DNA from 2 places in the Azospirillum terrae genome. Region 2 is predicted to be linked to the other one. Evidence: predicted binding sites of a transcription regulator. Region 2 holds the regulator's gene; the other holds the start of a gene.

Region 1 (5,683 bases), on a different contig from region 2:
CATCTGGGCAAGGTGGTGCGCATCCGCCCGGACGGCTCGGTGCCGCCGGACAACCCGTTCGTCGGCCGCCAGGACGCGTTGCCGGAGATCTGGTCCTATGGGCACCGCAATTCGCAGGGGGCCGCGCTGCACCCGGTGACCGGAGCGCTGTGGACCAGCGAGCACGGCCCGCGCGGTGGCGACGAGATCAACATCCCGCAGCCGGGGAAGAACTACGGCTGGCCGGTGGTGTCCTACGGCGTCAATTACGACGGCACGCCGGTGGGAACCGGCCAGCAGAAGGCGCCGGGGATGGAGGATCCCATCTATTATTGGACTCCGGTGATCGCCGCGTCGGGGCTGACCTTCTACACCGCCGATGCGGTGCCGGGCTGGAAGGGTAATCTGTTCAGCGGCGGGCTGGTGTGCACCTGCGCCGTGCGCCTGGAACTGGACGGCACGCGGGTGGTGCGCGAGGAGCGGTTGTTCAAGGAGTTGGGCAAGCGCATCCGCGACGTGGTCCAGGGGCCGGATGGGGCGCTGTACCTGCTGACGGATGAGTCGCGGGGGGAGATCCTGCGGGCGGGGAACAACTGAGTTCCGGGTGTGGAGAGCTAAATTCCGTGTGAACCCTGTTGTCCCCAAAGAAAAAGGGGCGCCCCCAATCGGAGGCGCCCCTTCCCTTACAACGTCGTCGGATGACGTGAGCTTAGAAGCCCATGTCGTCCATGCCGCCCATGCCGCCCGGCATGCCGGCCGGCGGGGCCTTCTTCTCAGGCTTCTCGGCGACCATCGCCTCGGTGGTGATCAGCAGGCCGGCGACCGAGGCCGCGTCCTGCAGGGCGGTGCGAACCACCTTCACCGGGTCGATGATGCCCGCCTTCACCAGATCGCAGAACTCGCCCTTCTGCGCATCGTAGCCGAAGTTGCTGTCCTTCTGGTCCAGCAGCTTGCCGACCACGATCGAGCCGTCGGTGCCCGCGTTGTAGGCGATCTGACGGACCGGGGCCTGCAGGGCGCGGCGAACGATCTCGATGCCGACGCGCTGCTCGTCATTGGTCGGCTTCAGGGCGTCCAGGGCCTTGGTGGCGTACAGCAGCGCGGTGCCGCCGCCGGCGACGATGCCCTCTTCCACCGCGGCGCGGGTGGCGTGCATGGCGTCGTCAACGCGGTCCTTGCGCTCCTTCACCTCGACCTCGGTCGCACCGCCGACGCGCAGGACGGCGACGCCGCCGGCCAGCTTCGCCAGACGCTCCTGGAGCTTCTCGCGGTCGTAGTCGGAGGTGGTCTCTTCGATCTGGGCGCGGATCTGGCCGGTGCGGGCCTCGATGTCGGCCTTCTCGCCGGCGCCATCGACGATCGTGGTGTTCTCCTTGGTGATCTGGACGCGCTTGGCGGTGCCGAGCATGTCGATGGTCACGTTCTCGAGCTTGATGCCGAGATCCTCGGAGATCACCTGACCGCCGGTCAGGATGGCGATGTCTTCCAGCATGGCCTTGCGGCGGTCACCGAAGCCCGGCGCCTTCACGGCGGCGACCTTCAGGCCACCACGCAGCTTGTTCACGACCAGGGTCGCCAGGGCCTCGCCCTCGACGTCCTCGGCGATGATCAGCAGCGGGCGCGACGACTGCACGACCGACTCGAGAACCGGCAGCAGAGCCTGGAGGCCCGACAGCTTCTTCTCGTGCAGCAGGATGTACGGGCTGTCCAGCTCGCAGGTCATCTTGTCGGCGTTGGTGATGAAGTACGGCGACAGGTAGCCGCGGTCGAACTGCATGCCCTCGACGACGTCCAGCTCGGTCTCGAGGCTCTTGGACTCCTCGACCGTGATGACGCCCTCGTTGCCGACCTTGCCCATGGCTTCGGCGATCTTCTGACCGATCTCGGTCTCGCCGTTGGCGGAGATGGTGCCGACCTGGGCGATTTCCTCGTTGGTCGTGACCTTCTTGGCGCGGCTCTTGATGTCGTTCACGACGGTCTCGACCGCGAGGTCGATGCCGCGCTTCAGGTCCATCGGGTTCAGGCCGGCGGCCACCGACTTCACGCCCTCGCGGACGATGGCCTGGGCCAGAACGGTCGCGGTGGTGGTGCCGTCGCCGGCCAGGTCGTTCGTCTTCGACGCGACCTCACGCACCATCTGCGCGCCCATGTTCTCGAACTTGTCGGCGAGCTCGATCTCCTTGGCGACGGTGACGCCGTCCTTGGTGATGCGGGGAGCGCCGAACGACTTCTCGATGACGACGTTGCGGCCCTTCGGACCCAGCGTGACCTTCACAGCGTCGGCCAGGATGTCCACGCCGCGCAGCATCTTCTCGCGGGCGGAGGCGGAGAACTTGACTTCCTTGGCAGCCATAGGCTCGATTCCTCTGAATTCAGATCGTAGGGATAAGGACGGGAATGGACGTGAAGCCTCAGGCCTCGATAACGCCCATGATGTCGGATTCCTTCATGATCAGGAAATCCTCGCCGTCGATCTTCACCTCGGTGCCCGACCACTTGCCGAACAGGACGCGGTCATTGGCCTTCACGTCGAGCGCGACAACCTTGCCGGCCTCGTCACGAGCGCCGGGGCCGACCGCGATCACCTGACCCTCTTGCGGCTTTTCCTTCGCCGTGTCGGGGATGATGATGCCGCCCTTGGTCTTGGTGTCGGACTCGATGCGCTTGACGACGACGCGGTCGTGCAGCGGACGGAACTTCATGTGCGTGCCTCCATGAAAGGCTCAAAGGAATTTGGGTTTCGGGCGTTGTTAGCACTCTCGCCCGGTGAGTGCCAGACAGCTAATCGAAGCGCCGCCGCGATTCAAGAGGGTCGTTCGGAGATTTGCGCAAAAAGCTGGCAGCAATCGCTGAGGGTTGCTGCTAACCTGTTGATTGGGAACCGTTTTTCCTGATTGCGCGTTGACTCGTCAGGCGGCACGCCTTCGGGCGGGGACGAGAGGGGCCGCCGCCGGACGCAACCACCACGCAGGTGCGCGCATGACCGATCTGGCCCGCCAACTCCGGGATTACCGCCTGACCACGGCGGAAATCCTCTACCACATGCCCGACCATCCCGCCCTGTTGCAGAGCTTCATCTGGCAGGATCTCGATCTGGCGCCGGAGTACCCGGTGCTGAAGCGGTTCCTCGACTACTGGCAGCGCAACCTGGACGGCCCGCTGCACTCGGTCACGCTGGCAAGCATGGGGATCGTCACGCCCGGCGAGGTCCGGCTGGTCGCCGCCGAATTCCGCCTGCACTGACCGGTGTGACGGCCGCAGGTCCAGCTAGAACCGCCGCCGTTTACCGCCGCGTCCCCATCTGGCGCAGGCAGCGGTCGATCCACTGGGCGGTCAGTTTTTCCTGCACGGCGTTCTGCCTCAGCCGGTCGTTGAGGTTGGCGAAGTCCACGCGGTCGAGGTTCTGGTCCTGGTTGAAGCAGGAGAACACCACGCTCTCCTCGCCCGTCACCGGATCGCGGTGGCGTTGCAGGCACTGGGCGCAGATCTCCTTCATCATGCACTGCATGGGGGAGTTGATCGATCCGATGCCGATATGATCCGGCTTCAGATAGGGCTTCAGCACGCCGTGCCGCGCCGCGCCCACCGCCGCCATCATGCGGTCGGAGCCGATGGCGATGATGCGATCCACCGCGGACAGGGGGATGTCCGCCTCGCCCAGTTCACCCGCGGCGTAGGCGCGCATGGCCTCGACGATGTTGCCGACGATGGTCTTGTCGTGCGCGCGGGTGGGCTCGAAGCCCGGTGCCTCGTCGCTGCACCAGATGACGCGGTCGGCCGCCGCCTCGATCTGATCGACCTTGTAACGGTCGATCAGCTTCTTGTAGCCGGCGAAGTAGACCACCCGGCAGCCCTTGGCCCGCGCCGCCTGTCCGATGGAGAACAAGACCGCGTTGCCGAGGCCGCCGCCCACGAGGCAGACCGTCTCGCCCGCCTCCACCTCGGTCGGCGTGCCGGTCGGGCCCATGACGATGACGGGATCGCCGGTCTTCAGCGTCGCGCACAGGTCGGACGAGCCGCCCATCTCCAGCACGATCATCGACAACAGGCCGCGCGCCTTGTCCACCCAGGCGCCGGTCAGGGCCAAGCCCTCCATGGCCAGCGTCGTGTTGCCCACCCGATAAGACAGCGTCTCGAAATTTTGCAGGCGGTAGAACTGTCCGGGTTCGAAACGACGGGCGGCGGCAGGGGCCTTCACCACCACTTCGACGATGGTGGGCGTCAGGCGGTGCACGGCGTGCACGCTGGCGCGCAGATCGTGGTTGAGAATCTGGGCCAATCGCTCCGGCGCCACCGCGGTGGGGGAACGCTTTTCCAGCACGCGGCTGACCACCGGGTAGCCGCGCTTCGCCCCGCCCATGGCCTTCACCACGTTGCCGGAGAAGGACGGGTGCAGGTCGCCGAAGAAGGACAGGAAGCGCCCGTCCGCCGCCCTGGTCATCAGAACGTGCGCGGCGGCGGGCTTGGGTGTGCGCTCCGGCTTGACCGGGGTGCCGTCCTCGTCCACGGCGCGGAAGGTGCGGCCGTCCATCTCCACCCACTCCGGCTCCTCGCGGGCCAGCACGGTGTTGGGCTGGGTGCCGGCGGCGATCAGGATGGTGCGGGCGGGGATGGTGATATCCACCGCGGCCGGCGCGACCACGCCGTCCGGGCCGACCGGGTCGTGGGCGAGGTGCAGGGCCTTGGCGGCTCCCGTCTCGTCCATCTCCACGGCGCGCGGGGTGACGCACTCCAGGAAGCGGATGCCCTCTGCGAGGCCGTGCGCCACCTCCTCGTGGTTCAGCGTGTAGCTCGGCGCGTCGATCAGCCGGCGTCGGTAGGCGATGGTCGCCCCGCCCCAGGACTCCAGAAGTTCGCTCAGCCGTGGGGCGCGGGCCTCGGCGGTGGCGGCGGCGCGCTCCTCGCGGAGGACGCGGGCGTGGGTGAGGAACTCGTCGGCGAGCGTCGTCTCGTCCGGGGTCCAGCGGGCGCGCACCATGGCTTCGCCGCGCTCGGCCGACAGCGTCTCGTAGCGGGCGAGGAACTTCTCGACCTGGACGGGGTAGTAGGCCAATGATTCCGTAGCCGTATCGATTGCGGTCAGGCCGCCGCCGATCACCACGATGGGCAGGCGGACCTGAAGGTTGGCGATGGACTCGGTCTTCGCCGCCCCGGTCAGCTGCAAGGCCATCAGGAAGTCCGACGCCTGCCGCACGCCGCGCGCCAAGCCGTTCTTCATGGGCACGACGGTCGGCTTGCCGGCGCCCATGCACAGCGCGATGTGGTCGAAGCCCTGCTCGAACGCGTCGTCGATGGTCAGCGTGCCGCCGAAGCGCACGCCGCCGATGATGGTCATGCAGGTCCGCCGCTCCAGCAGCAGGCGGATCACCTTCAGGAAGTTCTTGTTCCAGCGCACGGTGATGCCGTACTCGGCCACCCCGCCGAAGCCGGCCATGACGCGCTCGTCGAGCCGGTCGTAGAGGTCGTGCACGTCGCGGATCGGCCGGAAGCCCACCCGCGTGCCGCTGGGCAGAACGCCGGACAGATCGGCCGGCAGCGGCTCGATCTTCAACCCGTCGATGCCGACCACGGCGTGCCCGTCGTTCATCAGGTGGTGCGCCAGCGTGAAACCGGCCGGGCCAAGGCCCACCACCAGCACCTTGTAGCCGCTGGCCGCCTTCATCACCGGGCGGCGCACGTCGAGCGGGTTCCAGCGGGTGAGCAG
Region 2 (5,683 bases):
GGCTATGGCGTGCGGGAGATCGGCGCCGGCATCGGCTTGCTGGCGGTGGGCGATCCGAAACCGTGGATGTGGGGCCGCGTCGTCGGGGACGCGCTCGACCTCGGCACGCTGGCGGTCGGGCTCGGCCGCGACAACCCGCGGCGCGACAACGTCGGCATCGCCATGGCGGCGGTGGCCGGCGTGACGGCGCTGGACATCGCCTGCGCCCAGATGCTGCGCGGCGAGGGCGAGCCGCAGGGGCCGCCGCGGAATTACAGCGACCGCGTCGGCTTGGCCCGCTCGCCCGCGGAGATGCGGGGTGCCGCCCGCAACGCGCCGATCGGCGAGGACATGCGCACGCCGAAGATGCTGCAACCGCTGGAGTAGGGGCTTTTACGCCAGCAGGCTGGACAGCACCGCGTTGAGGCGCTGGCGGCCCTCGGCGGTGGCGCGCAGGGCGGTGGCGTCCACCTCCAGGAAGCCGCCGTCCACCAAGCGTTTCAACGCGTGCGAGTCCACGAGAGCGTCCAGGTCGCGGCCGGTTTCCTCGACCAGACGGGCGCGGGCGACGCCTTCGGTCAGGCGCAGGCCCATCATCAGCAGCTCGGTGGCGCGGGAGTCGGCGTCGACGGCCTCCGGCGTGTGGCCGCCGTGGCCGTGGCGCTCGACGCGCTCCAGCCAGATTTCCGGCGCGCGGTGGGCGCGGGTGGCGTGCTTCGTGCCGTCCAGCGTCAGCCGGCCGTGCGCGCCGGGGCCGATGCCGACATAGTCGCCGTAGCGCCAGTAGGTGAGGTTGTGCCGGCTCTCCTCGCCGGGGCGGGCGTGGTTGGAGATCTCGTAGGCCGGCAGGCCGGCGGCGCCCAGCAGATCCTGCGTCGCCTCATAGAGGTCGCCGGCCAGTTCCTCGTCGGGGATCTGGAATTCGCCGCGCCGGTGGGCGGGGTGGAAGGCGGTGCCCTCCTCGATGGTCAGTTGGTAGACCGAGATGTGGCCGACCGCGAAATCCAGCGCGCGGGTCAGCTCGGCCTGCCACGCCGCGACGGTCTGCTCGGGCCGCGCGTAGATCAGATCGAAAGAGAAACGATCGAACGTTCGCGCCGCCAGGTCTATGGCGCCCAGCGCCTCGGCGGCGTTGTGCTGACGGCCGAGGAAGCGCAGGGACGCGTCGTCCAGCGCCTGGATGCCCAGCGACACCCGGTTCACCCCGGCGGCGCGGAACGCCTGGAAGCGGCTGGCCTCCACCGAGGTGGGGTTGGCCTCCAGCGTGATTTCCAGGCTGTTGGCGACGCGCCAGCGCTGCTGGATGCGGTCGATCAGCGCCGCCGTGGTGTCCGGGTCCATCAGCGAGGGCGTGCCGCCGCCGAAGAACACCGACGTGACGGTGCGGCCAGCCGTTGCGTCTGCGTAATGATCGAGTTCATGCAACAGCGCATCGCGCCAGCGCGGCTGGTCGATGCGCTCGCGGACGTGGCTGTTGAAATCGCAGTACGGGCACTTCGACTTGCAGAAGGGCCAGTGGATGTAGATCCCGAAGCCGGGATCGGGGACTATCTGAAGCATCGCTCCACAAGCTGGCGGAAGGCGTCGGCCCGGTGGCTCATCTCGTGCTTCTTGGCCGGGTCCATCTCACCGAAGGTAATGCCGTAGCCATTGGGAATGAAGATCGGGTCGTAGCCGAACCCCTTTTCCCCACGCGCCGGCCACACCAGCGTGCCGTGGCAGCGCCCCTCAACCGTCTCCACATGCCCGTCCGGCCACGCCAGCGACAGCGCGCAGACGAAATAGGCGGAGCGGTCGGATTTGCCCGCCAGCCCGTCCTCAACCTTTTGCATGGCGACGCGGAAGTCCTTGGTCGGGCCGGCCCAGCGCGCCGAGTAGATCCCCGGATCGCCGCCCAGCGCCGGCACCACCAGCCCGCTGTCGTCGGCCAGCGCGATGTGCCCGGCCTTGGCGGCGGCCAGAGCCTTCAGTTCCGCATTCGCAACGAACGTGCTGCCGGTTTCTTCCGGCTCGGGCAGGCCGAGGTCGATGCTGGACGCGAAATTCTTGGCGTAGGGCCGCAGCAGGTCGGCGATCTCCCGCACCTTGCCGGGATTGTGCGTGGCGATGACCAGCGTGTCGCCGGTGAAGTGGCGGGGGGTGGTCATGGTGAGGCGTTCCTTCTCAGTCCCCTCTCCCCCCTGGGGAGAGGGTTAGGGTGAGGGGGATGCGCGTGTGCCGGACGTACCGAAACGGCGGGACCCCCTCACCCCTACCCTCTCCCCAGAGGGGAGAGGGGAAAAGAGGTGGCCCGCAAAAGCCTCAGGCGATGCCCAGCGCCGCCTTCTGCAAGGCGGCCAGTTCGGCGATGCCCTTCTGGGCCAGGGTCAGCAGGTCCATGAACTGGGCCTGTTCGAAGGGCTTCTCCTCGGCGGTGCCCTGGATCTCGACGATGCCGCCGCGGCCCGTGAGCACGAAGTTCGAATCCGCCTGCGCGTTGGAATCCTCGGCGTAGTCCAGGTCGAGCACCGGCGTGCCCTTGTAGATGCCGCAGGACACCGCGGCGACCTGATCGGTCAGCGGCATCTTCTTCAAGGCACCGATGCTCATCAGGTGCTGGAACGCCAGATGCAGCGCCACGTAGCTGCCGGTGATCGCCGCGGTGCGGGTGCCGCCGTCGGCCTGGAGCACGTCGCAGTCCACCTTGATCTGCACCTCCGGCATGAGAGCGCGGTCGGTGACGGCGCGCAGCGCGCGGCCGATCAGGCGTTGGATCTCCTGCGTGCGGCCGGATTGCTTGCCCTTCGCCGCCTCGCGGTCGGTGCGCGAATGCGTCGAGCGCGGCAGCATGCCGTACTCGGCCGTCACCCAGCCCAGCCCGGTGCCCTTGAGGAAGCGCGGCACGCTGTCGTCGACGCTGGCGGTGCACAGCACGTGGGTGTCGCCGAAGCGCACGAGGCACGAACCCTCGGCGTATTTGCTGAAGCCGGGCTCCAGCGAAACGGTGCGCAGCTGGTCGGGGGCGCGGCCGGAGGGGCGCATCGGCAAAGGTCCTATGGTCGTTGAAATGGGGGGCGATCGGGCAGGGAAGCTAGCGCCCCGGCCCCCTTCCGTCCAGAGCCGGCGTTGATTCGCCCGGCCGACCCGCCTAAATTCCAACGCGCACTCCGCGCACGGGATTCGCAACCGCCCCATGATCACCGAGCTGAACCAAAGGTCGCGCGACATCTTCCGGCACATCGTCGACGCCTATGTGGCGACGGGTGAGCCGGTGGGCTCGCGCACGATCTCGCGGCGCCTCGGCATGGCTCTGTCGCCGGCGACCATCCGCAACGTCATGGCCGACCTGGAGGAGCTGGGGCTGCTGTACGCGCCGCACACCTCCGCCGGCCGCATCCCGACCGAGCTGGGGTTGCGCATGTTCGTCAACGGCATTTTGGAGGTGGGCGCGCTGACCGAGGACGAGCGCGAGTCCATCGAGGCCCAGTGCTCCTCCTCGGGCCGTTCGCTGCCCGACGTGATGCGCGAGGCGTCGGCCATGCTGTCGGGCCTGTCGCACTGCGCCGGGCTGGTGCTGGCGCCGAAGACCGACCGGGCGCTGCGGCACATCGAATTCGTCTCGCTGGGGCCGGGCCGGGCGCTGGTGGTGCTGGTCAACGAGGATGGGCTGGTCGAGAACCGCGTCGTCGAGGTGCCCATCGGGCTGCCCGGCTCGACCTTGCAGATGGCGTCCAACTATCTGACCGCCCGGCTGGTCGGCCGCACGCTGGACGAGGCGCGCAAGGAAGTGCTGCGCGAGATCGCCGACCAGCGCTCCGAACTGGACGAGGTATCCACGCGCGTCGTCTCGGCCGGGCTCGCCACCTGGGCGGGCAGCGCGGGGGACGGCCAGCTCATCGTGCGCGGACAGGCCAAGCTGCTGGAGGACGTCACCGCCCTGTCCGACCTGGAGCGCGTGCGCTCACTGTTCGAGGCGCTGGAAACCAAGGAGGCGATGCTGCGCCTGCTGGAAGCCACCGGGCAGGGCGACGGCGTGCAGATCTTCATTGGTGCTGAAAACGTGCTGTTCAATCATTCGGGCTGCTCGCTGATCATTTCGCCGTTCCAGAACAGCCGCGAGCAGGTCATCGGCGCCATCGGCGTCCTCGGTCCAACACGGATCAATTATGCCCGTATCATTCCCCTGGTGGACTACACAGCGAAAGTCGTCAGCCGGCTCATCGGCTGAGGCTTGCGCCCAAGAAAACAACGAGAGAGACATGAGCGACAACAACATCTCCGCTGGCAACACCCCCGCCGACGCCGAACTCGAGACCAACGGCCAGCCGGCCGCCGCAGCCCCCGAGGCCGGCGCGGACGAGCGCGTCGCCAAGCTGGAGGCCGAGGTCGCCAGCCTGAAGGACCAGCTGCTGCGCGCCATGGCCGAGACCGAGAACACCCGCCGCCGCGCCCAGCGCGACCGCGAGGACGCGTCGAAGTTCGCCGTGTCCAGCTTCGCCAAGGATCTGGTCAGCGTCGCCGACAATCTTCGCCGCGCGCTGGACGCCGTGCCGCCCGAGGGCCGCGAGCAGGACGAGATGCTCAAGAGCCTCGCCGTCGGCGTCGAGGCGACCGAGCGCCAGCTGCTGGGCGCCTTCGAGCGCACCGGCATCAAGAAGGTCGATCCCACCGGCGAGCCGTTCGACCCGAACTTCCATCAGGTGATGTTCGAGATCGAGAACACCGGCAAGCCCGCCGGCACGGTGGTCCAGGTGCTCCAGCCCGGCTACACCATCCATGGCCGCCTGCTGCGCGAAGCGATGGTCGGCGTCGCCAAGGCCCCGCCGGAAGCCGCCGGGCACGTCGACACCACGGCCTGAGCGGGGGCCTGACCGGGGGCGTGATTCGGAGCGCCGGGGGCGGCGTAACGCCGCACCGCTCCCGGCCTTGCGCAAACCCTTCGCATTTGTAACGATTCAAGTTTGTGCGGCGACGCACGGGCAAACAGGCCAGAAAGCAGGGACGAGACCGTGGCGAAGACGATCCTGACCGTCGACGATTCCAAGACCATCCGCGACATGGTGACCTTCACCCTGCAAAAGGCCGGCTACGCCGTGCAGGAGGCTGCGGACGGTTCCGCCGGTGCGGCGCTGGTGGCGAAGCAGAAGTTCGACTGCATCATCACCGACCTGAACATGCCGGGCATGGACGGTCTGGCGCTGACCAAGGCGGTGCGCGCCAGCGCCACCAACCGCGCCACGCCGGTGCTGCTGCTGACCACCGAGGCCGACCCCGCCAAGAAGACCGCCGGCCGCGAAGCCGGCGCCACCGGCTGGCTGGTCAAGCCCTTCAACCCGGAAAAGCTGATCGAGACGGTCAAGAAGGTCTGCCCGTAAGGGGCTTTGACCTCATGTAAGGAGCCACCGTGTCGGCGCCATTCCTCGACCGTGCGGCGTCCCTGGTGCATCTTGGGCAGCTCGACGACGCCGAGGCGGTCTGCGTCGGGGCCACCCTGACGGACCCGGCCGACCCACAGGGCTGGATGGCGCTGGCCGAGGTTCGCGGCCTGAAGAACGATGCCGCCGGAACCGTGACCGCCCTGCGCGGGGCCTGCCGGGCGGCGCCGGCCGACCCGGACGTCCTGACGGCCTGCGGCGGCACCGCGCTGGGGATGGGGCGCACGCTGGACGGCGTGCGCTGGCTGCGTGCGGCGCTTCGCCGGAATTCCACCCACCTCCCGGCCATG

What was found. The regulator HrcA, encoded in region 2, represses chaperone genes, less so after heat shock. The targets are predictions, from matches to a motif close to GTTAGCACTCNCCNNNGGNGAGTGCTAAC.
Region 1: the regulator HrcA is predicted to act here: its motif matches at 2,729-2,757, upstream of groES (co-chaperone GroES).

What each region holds. Positions count from the first base shown of each region.
Region 1 is NZ_JBPXMR010000005.1:357,031-362,713, reverse strand. Features, by position in the region: gene ACSVDD_RS16330 (PQQ-dependent sugar dehydrogenase) at 1-576, shown strand, start outside; gene groL (chaperonin GroEL) at 689-2,332, opposite strand; gene groES (co-chaperone GroES) at 2,391-2,681, opposite strand; gene ACSVDD_RS16315 (usg protein) at 2,959-3,222, shown strand; gene ACSVDD_RS16310 (FAD-dependent oxidoreductase) at 3,263-5,683, opposite strand, start outside.
Region 2 is NZ_JBPXMR010000011.1:133,423-139,105, forward strand. Features, by position in the region: gene ACSVDD_RS23250 (cyclase dehydrase) at 1-366, shown strand, start outside; gene hemW (radical SAM family heme chaperone HemW) at 373-1,539, opposite strand; gene rdgB (RdgB/HAM1 family non-canonical purine NTP pyrophosphatase) at 1,527-2,126, opposite strand; gene rph (ribonuclease PH) at 2,281-3,000, opposite strand; gene hrcA (heat-inducible transcriptional repressor HrcA) at 3,152-4,186, shown strand; partial or broken gene grpE (nucleotide exchange factor GrpE) at 4,200-4,817, shown strand; gene ACSVDD_RS23280 (response regulator) at 4,968-5,333, shown strand; gene ACSVDD_RS23285 (glycosyltransferase) at 5,363-5,683, shown strand, end outside.